Regions from separate parts of the Streptomyces macrosporus genome, predicted to be linked through region 2. Evidence: riboswitches for the same ligand, from Rfam matches in the RefSeq annotation. Region 2 holds a riboswitch; each other region holds the start of a gene.
What was found. Region 2 has a riboswitch for cyclic di-AMP ahead of ABD335_RS22305 (LysM peptidoglycan-binding domain-containing protein). Riboswitches for the same ligand answer to the same signal wherever they lie in the genome.
Positions count from the first base shown of each region.

Region 1: linked by a shared signal. The riboswitch ahead of ABD335_RS00520 (transglycosylase SLT domain-containing protein) and the one ahead of ABD335_RS22305 (LysM peptidoglycan-binding domain-containing protein) in region 2 are both predicted to bind cyclic di-AMP.
Region 3: linked by a shared signal. The riboswitch ahead of ABD335_RS15905 (C40 family peptidase) and the one ahead of ABD335_RS22305 (LysM peptidoglycan-binding domain-containing protein) in region 2 are both predicted to bind cyclic di-AMP.
Region 4: linked by a shared signal. The riboswitch ahead of ABD335_RS17500 (M23 family metallopeptidase) and the one ahead of ABD335_RS22305 (LysM peptidoglycan-binding domain-containing protein) in region 2 are both predicted to bind cyclic di-AMP.

Region 1 covers NZ_BAAASZ010000003.1:14,481-18,162, forward strand. Annotated here, with positions in the region: gene ABD335_RS00515 (NADP-dependent isocitrate dehydrogenase) at 1-1,045, opposite strand, end outside; gene ABD335_RS00520 (transglycosylase SLT domain-containing protein) at 1,235-2,059, opposite strand; cyclic di-AMP (ydaO/yuaA leader) riboswitch at 2,063-2,239, opposite strand; gene ABD335_RS00525 (SPW repeat domain-containing protein) at 2,761-3,129, opposite strand; gene ABD335_RS00530 (cold-shock protein) at 3,634-3,682, shown strand, end outside.
Region 2 covers NZ_BAAASZ010000031.1:79,971-83,652, reverse strand. Annotated here, with positions in the region: gene ABD335_RS22315 (cytochrome P450 family protein) at 1-810, shown strand, start outside; gene ABD335_RS22310 (transglycosylase family protein) at 1,008-1,958, shown strand; cyclic di-AMP (ydaO/yuaA leader) riboswitch at 2,199-2,375, shown strand; gene ABD335_RS22305 (LysM peptidoglycan-binding domain-containing protein) at 2,379-3,062, shown strand; gene eno (phosphopyruvate hydratase) at 3,317-3,682, shown strand, end outside.
Region 3 covers NZ_BAAASZ010000023.1:91,425-95,106, reverse strand. Annotated here, with positions in the region: gene ABD335_RS15910 (NAD-dependent epimerase/dehydratase family protein) at 1-885, opposite strand, end outside; gene ABD335_RS15905 (C40 family peptidase) at 1,039-1,512, opposite strand; cyclic di-AMP (ydaO/yuaA leader) riboswitch at 1,516-1,669, opposite strand; gene ABD335_RS15900 (acyl-CoA dehydrogenase family protein) at 2,279-3,508, opposite strand; gene ABD335_RS15895 (TetR/AcrR family transcriptional regulator) at 3,666-3,682, shown strand, end outside.
Region 4 covers NZ_BAAASZ010000026.1:105,553-109,234, reverse strand. Annotated here, with positions in the region: gene ABD335_RS17505 (GntR family transcriptional regulator) at 1-525, opposite strand, end outside; gene ABD335_RS17500 (M23 family metallopeptidase) at 703-1,587, opposite strand; cyclic di-AMP (ydaO/yuaA leader) riboswitch at 1,600-1,764, opposite strand; gene ABD335_RS17495 (M16 family metallopeptidase) at 2,117-3,484, opposite strand; gene ABD335_RS17490 (M16 family metallopeptidase) at 3,553-3,682, opposite strand, start outside.

The sequences.
Region 1 (3,682 bases), on a different contig from region 2:
CGTCGACGATGACGTCGCTGGGCACGTGCAGGTTGGTGATGCCGCGGTCGGAGTCGACCATGGCCAGGTCCGGGCCCTCGTTCAGCTCGGCCTCGAAGGACTCCTTGATCTTCGCGCCCTCGGGCAGCGCGTCCAGGCCCTTGAAGATGGCGCCCAGGCCGTCGTTCGGGCTCAGGCCGGCCCGGCTGAGCGTCTCGCCGTACTCGGCGAACGTCTTCGGGAAGAAGGCGCGCACCACGTGGCCGAAGATGATCGGGTCGGAGACCTTCATCATCGTGGCCTTCAGGTGCACGGAGAACAGCACGCCCTCGGCCTTGGCGCGGGCGACCTGCTCCTTGAGGAACTCGCGCAGCGCCGCGACGCGCATGACGGCCGCGTCCACGACCTCACCGGCCAGGACGGGCACCGACTCGCGCAGGACGGTGGTGCTGCCGTCGTCGCCCACCAGCTCGATGCGGAGCGAGCCGTCCTCGGCGACGACCGCGGACTTCTCGGTGGAGCGGAAGTCGTCGACGCCCATCGTCGCGACGTTCGTCTTGGACTCGGGCGTCCAGGCTCCCATGCGGTGCGGGTGCGTCTTGGCGTAGTTCTTCACCGAGGCGGGGGCGCGGCGGTCGGAGTTGCCCTCGCGCAGGACCGGGTTGACGGCGCTGCCCTTGACCTTGTCGTAGCGGGCGCGGATCTCGCGCTCCTCGTCGGTCTTGGGGTCGTCCGGGTAGTCCGGCAGGGCGTAGCCCTTCTCCTGCAGCTCGGCGATGGCGGCCTTCAGCTGCGGGATCGAGGCCGAGATGTTGGGCAGCTTGATGATGTTGGCCTCGGGCTTCTTGGCCAGCTCGCCGAGCTCGGCGAGCGCGTCGCCGATCCGCTGCTCCTCCTTGAGGTACTCGGGGAAGACGGCGATGATCCGCCCGGCCAGGGAGATGTCACGGCTCTCCACAGTGACACCGGCCTTCGCCGCGTACGCCTGGACCACGGGCAGGAACGAATACGTCGCCAGCGCCGGGGCCTCGTCGGTGTATGTGTAGATGATGGTCGAGTCAGTCACCGGGTGCTCCGCTCCACGTCTGCAACATTGCTCGACATCAAGATATCCCGCGATCGGCCCTCTCTCGACAGGACCCCGCCTCATGACGGCGCGAACGCGCCGGTCCCCCGGGCGGCGTCCGACGCGGGCCGGGCGCGGCGGAGGACCGCGGGCCATCCACGCCCCGCGGTCCTCCGCGTTCCGGACGGCTCAGTAGGGGCCGTTGACGTTGTCGATCGATCCGTAGCGGTCGGCCGCGTAGTTGCAGGCGGCGACGATGTTGGCCACCGGGTCGTACTGGCTGTCGGCCGTGCCGGCGACGTGGTAGGCGTCGAAGGTCGGCTTGATGACCTGGAGCAGACCGATGGACGGGGTGCCGCGCTGGGCGTTGACGTCCCAGTTGTTGATCGCGTTCGGGTTGCCGCCCGACTCGCGCATGATGTTGCGGTGGATGCCCTCGTAGGTGCCGGGGATGCCGTTGGCCCGCATGATGTCCAGGGCCTCGCGGATCCAGCCGTCCAGGTTGTCCGGGTAGGACGTGTTCTTCGCGGAGGTCTGCGCGGCCTGGGACTGCGTGGCGGCGGGAGGGGTCCTGCCCTGGTCCGGCGCGGCGCTCCGCTCCGCACCGGTCCCCTCGACGGCGAGGGTGAGCTTCTGGCCGGGGAAGATCAGGTTCGGGTCGTCCCCGATGGTCTTCCGGTTGGCCTCGTGGACGGTCCGCCAACCGCCCTCGACGTCGTGGTCGGTGGCGATCCCGTGCAGCGTGTCACCGCTGACGACGGTGTAGGAGTCCGTGGCGCCGGCCTTGGACTCGGACTTCGGGGCGGACTCCGGCGTGCCCTCCGCCCGGGAGTCGGCGCGCTTCTGCGCCGCGGGGGCGGCGTCCTGCGCGGAGACGGGAGCCGCGTTCGCGCCGCCCGCGACGAACAGCGGCGCCGCGACACCCGCGCCACCGGCCGTGAGGACGAGGGAGAGACGGGAGAAATGACGGGACATCAGAGGGGTGCGCGGACGTCGGTGGCGACCTCTGGACATGGGGGGTCCTCTCCTGCCGCCTGCGAGGTTAGCTGTCGGATTCGGGCCGGAGAGCCCGGCCGATTTCCGTCGTGCCGGAACACATCGGAATTCGGCTTCACCCCAAGCCGGGCCGGCTGAAAGCGCGGCACGGCGCGTATGTGGTTTCCCCGCTCCTGCCGTGGTCGGCTGCTGCCTCTCCACCGGCCGGGCGGCAGGATTCGGCGTCCCGGCGGTGGAGCCTCCGACTCGGGACGGAGGCCAGGACACATAAACACAGCCCCTCAACGGGGGCAAGACTCGGTAAAACAGCCGACGGTCGCCCCGTCGCCAAATCGTCGCCGCCGGCCACGGAATGCACCGGATCTTCCTCCGAGGGTGATCGCACGGAAATCCTGCGGAGACGTCAGAACCCCTTGCGGCATGGGAATTCGGCGGAAACCCGCATGGCGATCATCCGCCACGGGAAGACGAGGGACGAGGAAATGTGATTCCGGGCACATCGGCTTCCGAATTCTCTTTACATCGCACCATTCCGGACCTAGAGAATTTCTCCGGCAAGCCGTCGGAAAAACCGTTTTCCCTGGAGATGTCGCCCGCTTTCCCTCCGCCTGCTTTCCCTCCGTCCGCGTTCTCTCCGCCCGCGTTCTCTCCGCCCGCGGCCGGTCGGGTCCGCGGAACCGACCGGCCGCGGGCGTACGGGGACGGCCGCGGTGGACGCGTCAGCCGCCCTCCCTCTCGTCCGCCCCCGTGCGGCGACTGCGGAAGTACAGCAGCATGCTCACCACGGAGAGCGCGATCAGCACGATCCCCATGACGACCTCGTTGGTCTGGGCGACCCGTGGGGTGACCTCGCCGCCGTAGTCGACCACGAAGGGCGACACCAGCAGCCAGAGGCCGAGCAGGAGGACGACCAGGTCCGACAGCAACCCGCGCCGGCGCATCATCCCGGCGCCGGCGATGAACGCCACCACCAGGCCGACGCCGGTCTCGTTGCGCTGGGCCTCCTCCGCTGCGTCGGTGAAGGGGTAGCGCAGGGGCCACGACGCCACGAGCAGCCAGACGCCGGAGAGCAGCATCAGCAGGGTCACGATCCGGTCCCGTGCCCCCACGGGGCCGGGCAGGAGCGAGGGTTCCCGGCCGGACGTCCGACCGGGCGAAGAGGAATGACGGGCCACGACGACTCCTTACAGGTCCGTACCGGTCATCCTGCTGCCGATTCCGACGTCCCGCCCGCTATGCACCGCCGTCCCGGTTCCCCCCGGCACCCGTCCGTCCCCCCGGTCGCCCGTCCGGCGGACCGCCGGCACGTCTCACCCTCCGTGGTCGACGCGGAGCCCGCGGTGCCCCGGGCCGCCGTGCCGCCCGCCGCCGGACGGGGCGGCATGGCGGCCCGGAGACCGGGAAGAAATCCAACAGCAGGCTGGTTGTACCGGTTGGTCGTAGTTTTTGTGTGTTTGCGTTGACCGCACGCTTGCGAAGAACGATGTCGCGGGCGCGTCGCTCTCCTCGGAGACCCGAGGGGGCCCGCGTCCAGGACCGGCCCGGACACCGCGCGGTGCGGTGCCCGTTCCCGCCTGGGCAAGGAGAGAGAAATGACCGAGGGAACCGTCAAGTGGTTCAACGCGGACAAGGGCTTCGGCT
Region 2 (3,682 bases):
TTCGCCTTCCCGCTGCCCATCTACGCGATCTGCGACATGCTCGGCGTCCCGGCCGAGGACCAGGACGACTTCCGCGACTGGGCGGGCATGATGATCCGTCACGGCGGCGGTCCGCGCGGCGGGGTGGGCCGGGCGGTGAAGCGGATGCGCGCCTACCTGGCCGAGCTGATCCACCGCAAGCGCGGCGAGTCGGGCGACGACCTGATCTCCGGGCTGATCCGGGCCAGCGACCACGGTGAGCAGCTGACGGAGAACGAGGCCGCGGCGATGGCCTTCATCCTCCTCTTCGCCGGATTCGAGACCACCGTCAACCTCATCGGCAACGGCACGTACGCGCTGCTGAGCCACCCCGACCAGCGGCGGCTGTTCCAGGACGCGCTGGCGGCGGACGACACCGGGCTGCTGCGGACCGCGGTGGAGGAACTGCTGCGCTACGACGGGCCGGTGGAGCTGGCGACCTGGCGGTTCGCCACCGAGCCGATGACGATCGGCGGGCAGCGCGTGGAACCCGGCGACCCGGTGCTGGTGGTGCTGGCCGCCGCCGACCGGGACCCCGCGAGGTTCGACGATCCGGACACGTTGGACCTTACACGCAGTGACAACCAGCACCTCGGCTACGGCCACGGCATCCACTACTGCCTGGGCGCCCCGCTGGCCCGGCTGGAGGGGCACATCGCCCTCGCGACCCTGTTCGGACGCCTCCCCGACCTGCGGCTCGCGGTGGAACCGTCCGAATTGCGCCGGCGCGGCGGCCTCATCATGCGCGGCCTGCGCGAGCTGCCCGTGGAGTTCGAACCGGTACGCGGGTGACGCTCGGTCACTTATGTGACCTACACGTGATCTACGCGACACTGGCTTGTGATGATCGGACCGGGGCGCTACGTTCAGCCGTCAACAAGCGCTGAACCTTTTCCACTCCCCACGCACGAGAGGCCCCACACATGCTTTCCGGGAACGGTAGACACCGCCGCCCCCGCCAGGCTCCCGCCATCTTCGTCACGGCCGGGATGACCGGCGCGGGGATCGCCATGCCCCTCCTCGGCGCGACGGGCGCCCAGGCGGCCGACCTGGACACCTGGGACCGGGTCGCACAGTGCGAGAGCGGCGGGCTGTGGAGCGCCGACACCGGCAACGGCTACTACGGCGGCCTCCAGCTCACCCAGGAGACCTGGGAGGCGTACGGCGGCACGGTCTACGCCGAGCGCCCGGACCTGGCCAGCCGCAGCCAGCAGATCGCGGTGGCCGAGAAGATCCTGGCCGAAGAGGGGCCGGACGCCTGGCCCACCTGCGGCGTCAACGCCGGGCTGCGCTACGACTCCACCGGCGAGGCGCCCGCCATCGACCCGGGCAACATCCTGCCGTCCGAGGAGGAGTCGGCCTCTCCGTCCACCGGACGGGCGGGGGAGAAGGGCGGGGCCGGGAAGTCCACGGCGCCCGAGGGCGGCACCGAGAAGTCCGCCGAGGACACCGGGGAGGGCGAGGACGCCGCGAAGGGCACCGCGAAGGGCGCCGACGCCGGCCGGGAGCAGGCCGAGGAGGAGTCGGCGGACGGCTCGGCGGAGAAGGCCCCCCGGTCCGACGCCGAGGCGCGCGAGGAGGTCGCCGACCCGGGAGCGGGCACCGGCAGGCACCGCGGCGAGCGCGATCCGCGCGAGCTGGAGTCGGAGGGCGCCGAACGGTCGGGCGGTCGGGAGGCCGCGCGGGGCGAGCGGTCCGAGGACGTGGACGACCGCACGGACCGCTCCCTCGAACGCGCGGAGGCCGTGGCCGGGTCGGGCGGCGAGGGTCCCCTCGCCGTGGGCGGGGGCTACCTCGTGCGGCCCGGGGACTCGCTCTCGGCGATCGCCCGGGACCACGAGGTGCGGGGCGGCTGGACGGAGCTGTACGAGGCCAACAGGGACGTCGTGGGCGACGACCCGAACCTGATCCTCCCGGGGCAGGAACTCGCCGTCGGCTGACCGACCCCGGCCGGGAAGGGGGGCCGCGGAATGACCCTCCTGGGCTATTGCGGCGTGTCCTTCCTGTCCGGCCTAACGCCCACTGCTGACCTGCGCGGTTCATCCGTCTCGGCGTCAAGAAGGGTGAATGGTCGGTTTCTGACATGCTTTGAGGTGTATGCCCCGGTGTGCTTACCGTCTTCTCGCTCGCGACCGCGAGTGCCACCGACCGCAGCGCCGAATCCTGCCGGCGGCCGGTGGCTAGTCGTCGCGCCAGCGCCGATGGCAGGAGCGGGGGAACCAGGTAGGCGCCGCCGAGGTCCGCACGGGCCGAGGCGGCTTGGGGTGAAGCCGAGAGGGGACGCCCGTCCCCGCACGGCCGGGCTGCTCACTGCCCGAACCCGACAGCTCACCTCGCAGGCGTCGGTGAGAAGGACGTCCATGCTGTTCACCGGCAAGGGTCACGACAGTCGCACCGCCAAGGCCGTCCGCGCGGCCGCCCTGACCGGCGCCGCGGGGGCGGCCATCGCCGTTCCGCTGTCGGGCGCGCAGGACGCGTCGGCGGCGTCCGTGGACACCTGGGAGCGGGTGGCCCGGTGCGAGTCCGGCGGCGACTGGTCGATCAACACCGGCAACGGCTACTACGGCGGCCTCCAGTTCGCGCAGTCGAGCTGGGTGGCCGCCGGCGGCCTCCAGTACGCCCCGCGCGCCGACCTGGCCACCAGGGAGCAGCAGATCGCCGTCGCCGAGCGCCTGCTGGCCATGCAGGGGCCGGGCGCCTGGGGGTGCGCCGACGAGGGCGGCCTCACCTCCGGCGGGCCGGCGGCGGAGGTGGATCCGGACGGCGGCTCGGACGGCTGGGGCGGGCAGTCCCAGTTCCAGTCGCAGTCGCAGTCCCGGTCGGCGTCCTCGGCCGGCGACGCCGACCACGGCGAGGACCACGAGGACCATGGCGAGGACCACGACGAGGACGAGGCCGGCACCCACACCGTGCGTCCGGGCGACACCCTCCGCGCGATCGCCGCCGAGCACGGCACCACCTGGCAGCGGCTCTACGAGGCGAACAGGGACGTGGTGGGCGACGATCCCAACCTGATCTTCCCGGGCCAGCAGCTCCGCGTCTGACGCGCGCGGTGCCCGCCCGGTCCGCGACCCGGCGGCGCCAACCCGGTGCGGTGTGTCGCCCCTCCGTGCGGAGGGGGCCCCGCACCGGGTTTATTCAATTTGGAAACAAAATGCTCATCCCCCCTCTGAACTGGGCTTTCATCCTCCGTTACGCCGTACGGCACGGGCCGTCGGCCGGGTCGCGCGCACAGTGCGGATAGGCTCAAGGTGCTGAGACCCGACACACATGCCCGACATACACAAAGGAGACCCTCGTGCCGTCCATCGACGTCGTAGTGGCCCGCGAGATCCTCGACTCGCGAGGCAACCCCACGGTCGAGGTCGAGGTCGGCCTCGACGACGGCAGCACCGGCCGTGCGGCCGTCCCGTCCGGCGCCTCGACCGGCGCCTTCGAGGCCCTGGAACTGCGTGACGGAGACAAGGGCCGCTACGGCGGCAAGGGCGTCGAGAAGGCCGTCCTCGCCGTCATCGAGCAGATCGGCCCCGAGCTGGTCGGGTACGACGCCACCGAGCAGCGCCTGATCGACCAGGCGATGTTCGACCTGGACGCCACCCCGGACAAGTCCTCGCTCGGCGCCAACGCCATCCTCGGCGTCTCCCTGGCCGTCGCGCACGCCGCC
Region 3 (3,682 bases), on a different contig from region 2:
CGTCTCGGCGACGGGCCGGCAGCGCAGCCCCGCCGCCACGGCCTGGGAGACGTCCCCCTGGTGGAGGGCGTCGTGCGCCTCGCCCGGCGGGATCCAGATCGGCAGGTCCGTCCAGGGCAGCGCCCCCGCCGCGAGAACGGTCTCCGGTTCGGTCCAGCGCAGTTCGGCCCCGGAGCCGGTGACGCGCACACAGCTCTCCAGCAGTTCGGCCATGGTGGTGTGGCCGGGCGGGCTCACCACGTTGTACGGGCCGCCCAGCCCGCGCTCGACGGCGTCCAGCGTCCAGCCGGCGAGGTCGCGGGCGTCCACGTACTGCAGGGGGAGGTCGCGGGGGCCGGGCGCCAGGACCTCGCCGCCCCGGGCGACGCGCAGCAGCCACCACGGCAGCCGTCCGATGTTCTCGTGGGGGCCGAGGATCAGTCCCGCCCGCACCAGCAGCGCCCGGTCGCCGAAGGCGGCGAGGGCGGCCAGCTCCCCTCCCCTCTTGGCCCGCGCGTAGTCGGCGCCGCTCTCGTCGTCGGGCGAGGCGTCGACCACCGGGCCGTTCTCGTCCAGGCCCGCCGGAACGGGGTCGGCGTACACCGAGCGGCTGGAGACGTAGACGTGGTGCCGCACGTGCGGGGCCAGGAGTTCGGCGGCGTCGCGCACCGCGGAGGGCGCGCCGCTCCAGGTGTCGACCACGGCGTCCCAGCCGCCGTCCCCGGCCGCCTTCTCCAAGGCGTCCAGGCCGCCGTCGGCCGTGCGGTCGCCCAGCAGTTCCGCGACGCCGGGAGGCGCGGCGTGCCGTCCCCGGTGGAAGACGGTCACCCGCCGGCCGCGGGCCGACGCCTCCTCGGCGACCGCCCGACCGACGAACTCCGTTCCGCCCAGTATCAGAAGTCTCATGGGGCGAGCCTGCCCGCCCGGGCAGCGCGGCGGAACGGCTTCACGCCCCGGGCGGAATCGCCGAGAGCCGAATCGGGCCGGACACGCCGACGGGGCGCCGCGGACGGGTGTCCGCGGCGCCCCGTCACCGGGGCCGTCGAGCCCGGTCCGGGATCACTTCACGCGCCCGTACCGCACGCTCTTGGTCCAGATCTTCTCCTTGCGGACGGTCTTCCCCGGCTTCGGGGAGTGCCAGACCCGTCCGTCACCGGCGTAGATGCCGACGTGGTAGACGCTTCCACCGGAGTGGAAGAACACCAGGTCGCCTTTCTTCCGGGACTTGGCGGTGATGTGCTTGGTGCGGTTGTACTGGGCCGCCGCGGTGCGCGGCAGCTTCTTGCCCGCCTTCTTGTACGAGTACTGGGTGAGTCCCGAGCAGTCGAAGCGGTTCGGCCCGGCGGCGCCGTACTGGTAGGGCGCCCCCTTCTTGGAGGCCGCGACCTTGAGCGCCTTGCCCGCGGGCGTCAGCGCCTCGGCGTCGGGGGTGGCGGCCGGGATCAAGGCCGTTCCCGCGAGCGTCGCCGCGGTGACGGCGGAGGTGACGGCCGCTCGGGACACGAGTCCGGGTATACGCGGGTACGCGGACATGGTTCAACCCTTCGTCATCCGCCTGCGAAAGATGACCTGTCGGGTTCGGGCTGGCGAAGTTGCCCGGCCACCTCGGTGGCTTCACCCCAAGGGCCGCGTGGTGTGCGGCCCGTCGTGCTTGGGTCTCCCGCTCCTGCCGATTCGTCATGGTCCGTCTCTCACCCGGGCGGCGGCAGGATTCGGCGTCCGCCCGGGCGCCCCGCCCCGTGGCGGGGACTTGCCGTTGTCTACGGATAGTGCGTCAAGAACGGGCTCAGGTGCGAGATCTGACGGTATCTGTGAATTTGTTCACTTCTGTGCCGTCCGGAGTCCCGGGCCGTTCCACTGCCCGGCCGCAACCTCTCGAAACGGCCTCTGAGCAGCGGCTGTTGGCCCCCCTCCGAGGGTGCGGCGAGGCGGCCGGAACGGTCTCGGCGCGCCGCTCGCGCCGAGACGATCACCTCGAATGGCCGCCCTCGTGTCGGGTGACCCTCGACCCACGCCATCATGAAAACCCGAAAATCCGAAAACCCGAAGACGGGTCGGGCGCGCCGGAAGCGGACGCGGTCGACGGCGGTGCGGACGCCCGCGGCGCCGGCGGACCGGCGTTGCCGGCGGGCAGGGGAGCGCGGCGGGGCCGACCTGCGGCAACGGTGCCGCGCGGGTGTCGGAGGGCGATCGCCGCAGGTGGAGGCCGTACGGTGCCCGCCGTCTCGCCGGTGGGCACCGTACGGCCGGAAGGCCCGGCCGGGCCGCCACCGCCTCCCGGCGGCGGCCCGGCGGAGGTTCAGCGGATGTGCATGCCCGAGATCGTGCGGGCGACGACCAGTCGCTGGATCTCGCTGGTGCCCTCGAAGATCGAGTAGATCGCGGCGTCCCGGTGCATGCGCTCCACCGGGTACTCCCGGGTGTAGCCGTTGCCGCCGAGGATCTGGATCGCCTGGGCGGTGACGGCCTTCGCGGTCTCCCCGGCGAACAGCTTGGACATCGATCCCTCGGCGGCCTCGAAGGGCTTGCCCGCCGCCGCCATCCACGAGGCCCGCCACACCAGCAGGCGGGCGGCGTCGATGCGGGTGCGCATGTCGGCGAGCTGGAAGGCGATGCCCTGGTTGTCGATGATCGGGCGGCCGAACTGCACCCTGGTCTTGGCGTACTCCAGGGCGACCTCGTAGGCGGCCCGGGCGATGCCGACGGCCTGGGCGCCCACGGCCGGGCGGGACGCCTCGAAGGTGGCCATCGCGGCGTTCTTCACGCGCTCGCCGCCGCCCTTCTTCGCCTTCTCGCGGGCGCGGGCCAGGCGCTCGTCGAGCTTCTCCTTGCCGCCCAGCAGGCAGTGGCCCGGGACGCGGACGTCGTCCAGCACCACCTCGGCGGTGTGGGAGGCGCGGATGCCGTGCTTCTTGAACTTCTGGCCCTGGGACAGGCCGGGGGTGTTCGGCGGGACGACGAAGGAGGCGTGCCCCTTGGCGCCGAGCTCGGGGTCGACGACGGCGACGACGACGTGGACGTTGGCGATGCCGCCGTTGGTCGCCCAGGTCTTGGTGCCGTTGATCACCCACTCGTCCTTGGCCTCGTCGTAGACCGCGCGGGTGCGCATCGCGGAGACGTCCGAGCCCGCGTCGGGCTCGGAGGAGCAGAAGGCGGCGACCTTCACGTCGTTCGCGTCGCCGTACATCTGGGGGATCCAGGTGCCGATCTGCTCCTCGGTGCCGTTGGCGAGCACGCCGACGGCCGCCAGGGCGGTGCCGACGATCGACAGGCCGATGCCCGCGTCGCCCCAGAACAGCTCCTCCATGACCACGGGGATGCCCAGGCCGGTGGGGTCGAAGTACTGCTGGGCGTAGAAGTCGAGCGAGTACAGGCCGATCTTGGCCGCCTCCTGGATGACGGGCCAGGGAGTCTCCTCGCGCTCGTCCCACTCCGCGGCGGCGGGACGCATGACATCGGCGGCGAAGCCGTGGACCCAGTCCCTCACGGCCTTCTGGTCCTCGTTGAGCTCGAGTGCGAACTCCGCCATGGAAGCCCTCCATCCGATTGTTACTAGCGGTAACAGGAATATGTTACCGGCCAGTCCGGTGTCAACCTCCGGCGCTCGGTCCGCCCGTCCCCCGGTGGCGGGTGTTACGTTGCGCGGAGGGGCAGGCGAGGCGTCACAGGGTCGGGGAGGCGGAGGCATGGAGACCACACACCG
Region 4 (3,682 bases), on a different contig from region 2:
GGCGCCGTGCTCCCGCCAGACGGCCGTCGCCCGTGTCGGGGGCTCCGCGGCGTAGACCCAGGTGATCTTGCGCCGGAGCTGGGTGAGCAGCGCGGCCAGGGTCGGGCTGCCGGACGCCTGGGCCAGCGTCTCGTGGTACCAGTCCTCCAGGGCCCGCAGGTCGGAGAAGTGGCCGTGCTCGGCGCGCTGCCGCCCCAGACGGACCAGGCCGCGCAGCACCTTCAGTTGCGCCTCGGTGCGGCGCCGGGCCGCCCGCGCGACGCCCAGCGGCTCCAGCAGGGCCCGGATGTCGAGCAGGTCGGCCGCCTCCTGTTCGCTGGGCCGGGCGACACAGGCGCCCGCGTGCCGGCGGGTGATCACGAAGCCCTCCGACTCCAGGGTGCGCAGCGCCTCGCGCACCGGGATCCGCGAGACGCCGTAGCGTCTGGCGAGCAGTTCCTCGGTGAGCCGGGCGCCGGGCGGGAATGCTCCGGAGACGATGTCGTCGCGGACCGCAGTGCACACCATGTGCGCCGAAATGCGCATGGGTCGACCTCCGCCGTCGTCTCCGCGTTTCCGATGTTCCGCAGAGTCGAACTGTATTCCACCGTCACGGAAATTCCGATGCCCCGTGGAAAACAGGCGGAAAAGCTGCGGCCGCGCGACTCGTGGGTCGCGCGGCCGTGTGCCGTCCGTCCGATGGCGTCCGCCCGGGGGCGTCCGTCAGACGTCGACGCCCTTGGAGGCCAGGTACGTGATCGGGTTGATGTCGGAGCCGTAGTACGCGCCGGTGCGGGCCTCGAAGTGCAGGTGCGGGCCGGTGCTGTTGCCGGTGGAGCCGACCGCGCCGATCTGCCGGCCGCCGTCCACCCGCTGGCCGGGCGTCACGTTCGTGGCGGACAGGTGGGCGTACTGGGTGTAGCGGCCGTCGTCGTGGCGGATGACGATCTGGTTGCCGTACGCGCCGCCCCAGCCGACCGTCACCACGGTGCCCGGGCCCACGGCCCGCACGGGGGTGCCGGTGGCGGCGGGGAAGTCGATGCCGCTGTGCTTGCCGGAGGACCAGGAGGCGCCGGCCTGCTTGTACGTGGTCGTGGTGTCCACGCCCGCGACCGGGTCGACGTAGCCGCTCGCCGCACGGCGCTCGGCGGTCCGCTCGGCGCGGCGCTCCTCGGCCTCGCGCTTCGCGGCGGCCCGGCGCTCCTCGGCCTCGCGCTCGGCGGCGGCCGCACGCTCGGCGGCGCGCTCCCGGGCGACCTTCTCGGCCTTCACGGCCTTGGCGGCCGCGATCTCCTCGGCCTTCACGCGCGAGGCGTCGGCCGCGCGCTGCTGGGCCTGGGCCTGGGCCCGGACGTCGTCGGCGATCGTGTCACCGACGGCCACGGCCTGCGCGAAGCCCAGGGCGTAGGTCTTGTGCGCCTCGCCCGAGGAGGCGACGGCGGGGGTGGCGATGGTGCCGACCACACCGGTGGCGGCGAGGGTGGCGGCTCCCAGCAGACCGGCGCCCGTGCGGACGGCGCGGCCGGAGAGCCGGTGCTTCTCGGCGAGCTTCCCGGTGAAGGTGGTGACCTTCTCGGTGAGCTTCTCGGTGGCACGGGTGAACGCCATGTACGGCGTGCTCCTTTCCTTCCGTGTCGCCTACCGGGTTAGCTGACGGGTTCGGAGCGGGAAGGTCTCCTACGAGCACTCGGCTCGATTCACCCCGGTGGGATGGACCCCTCGCGCACAGGAGGCGGAGGGTGGGTCCCCGGCTCCCCCGGACGGGGGACTCGGCGATGCGTGGGCCGGCGGCCACGGATGCGGACGCTTCTGACGGCCAACGGACTCGAAGCTAAACGGCCGTGCTTGAGCGAGCAAACAAATCGGGCGTTTTGTATCGCATGCCACATAAACCTTCCTCCGGAAGCGTCAATCCGCCCACGGGAAAGGCCCTTGGTGTGACAAGCACACCAAGGGCCTTCGCTGGTCCGGGACTTGCGGACCGCCGATCCGTGACGGCCGTCACTCCCGCGGCGTGACGGCCGTCACCTCCGGCGCACTGCGGTCCTTTTGGGATGCGTGACGGCCGTCACCTCCGATGCGCCGCGATACCCTTCGGAACGTGACGGCCGTCACGCGCGGTCCGTCCGATTCCCCGTCAGTCCGTGACGACCGTCACCTCTCCGATCCCCAGATCCCGCACCGGGTCGGCGATCTGTGACGCGTCTCCCACCAGGACCGTCACCAGACGGTCGGCCGGGAAGGCGGCGACGACCGCCGCCGTGGCCTCCACCGTGCCGGTCTCGGCGAGCCGCTCGTACAGCCGCGCCTGGTAGTCGTCGGGCAGGTGCTGCTCCACCTGGTCGGCGAGGGTGCCCGCCACGGCCGCCGCCGTCTCGTACCGCAGCGGGGCGACGCCCACCAGGTTCTGCACGGCCGTGTCCCGCTCGGCGTCGGTGAGCCCCTCCTCGGCGAGGGTGCGCAGCACCTGCCACAGGTCGGCCAGCGCGAGCCCCGTCACATCGGTGGCCACCGAGCCGTTGATGGCCAGCAGCGAGGCGCCGGTGCCGTCGGGGGCCGAGCGCAGCACCTGGGCGAAGGCGCGCACGCCGTAGGTGTAGCCCTTCTCCTCGCGCAGCACCCGGTCCAGGCGGGAGGTGAGCGTGCCGCCCAGGCAGTACGTGCCGAGCACCTGGGCGGGCCACACGCGGTCGTGCCGGTCGGGGCCGATCCGGCCGATGAGGAGCTGGGTCTGCACCGAGCCGGGACGGTCCACGATGATCACCCGGCCGGTGTCGTCCGCCGTGATCGGCGGCACGGGCCGGGGCTTGCCGGCCGTACCGGTCCAGGTGCCGAGGGTGTCGGCGAGGGCCTTGTCCAGGTCCACGCCGGTGAAGTCGCCGACCACCACGGCCGTGGCGGTCGAGGGCCGCACGTGCGCCTCGTAGAAGGCGCGCACGGCCGCGGCGTCGATGCGCTCGATGGTCTCCTGGGCGCCCTGGCGCGGGCGGGAGAGCCGGGAGGTGTCCGGGAACAGCTCGTCGGACAGGGCGATGGCCGCCCGACGGGCGGGGTTGGCCAACTCGTGCGGGATCTCGTCCAGGCGGTTGCGCACCAGCCGCTCGATCTCGCTCTCCGGAAAGGCCGGAGCACGCAGCGCGTCGGAGAGCAGGCCGAGCGCCTTGGCCAGCCGGGAGGCCGGAACCTCCAGGGAGACCCGCACGCCCGGATGGTCGGCGTGCGCGTCCAGGGTGGCGCCGCAGCGCTCCAACTCGGCGGAGAACTCCTCGGCGCTGTGCCGGTCGGTGCCCTCGCTGAACGCGCGGGCCATGATCGCGGCCACACCCTCCTGCTCCCGGGGCTCGGCGTCCAGCGGCGCGAGGAGGTTGACCTCGACGGCCACGACCTTCTGGCCGGGACGGTGGCAGCGCAGCACGGTCAGACCGTTGGGCAGCTCGCCGCGCTCGGGGGCCGGGAACGCCCACGGCCTGGGCTCTCCGCCGCGGGGCTGGGGGTGGAACTCCATCGAGACGCCGTTCTGGAGGTTCTCGGACTTCTCCGAGGGCTGGTCGGGGGACTGTGCAGTCGCGTCGCTCACTGAGCGGCCTCCTGGTCGTCGGTGGCGGCGGTGTCGGAGACGGTGGCACCGTCGGCGACCTCGGCCGCGGTGTCGGGGGCGGTCGCCTCGGTGGGCTCGTAGATCAGCACCGCGCGGTTGTCGGGG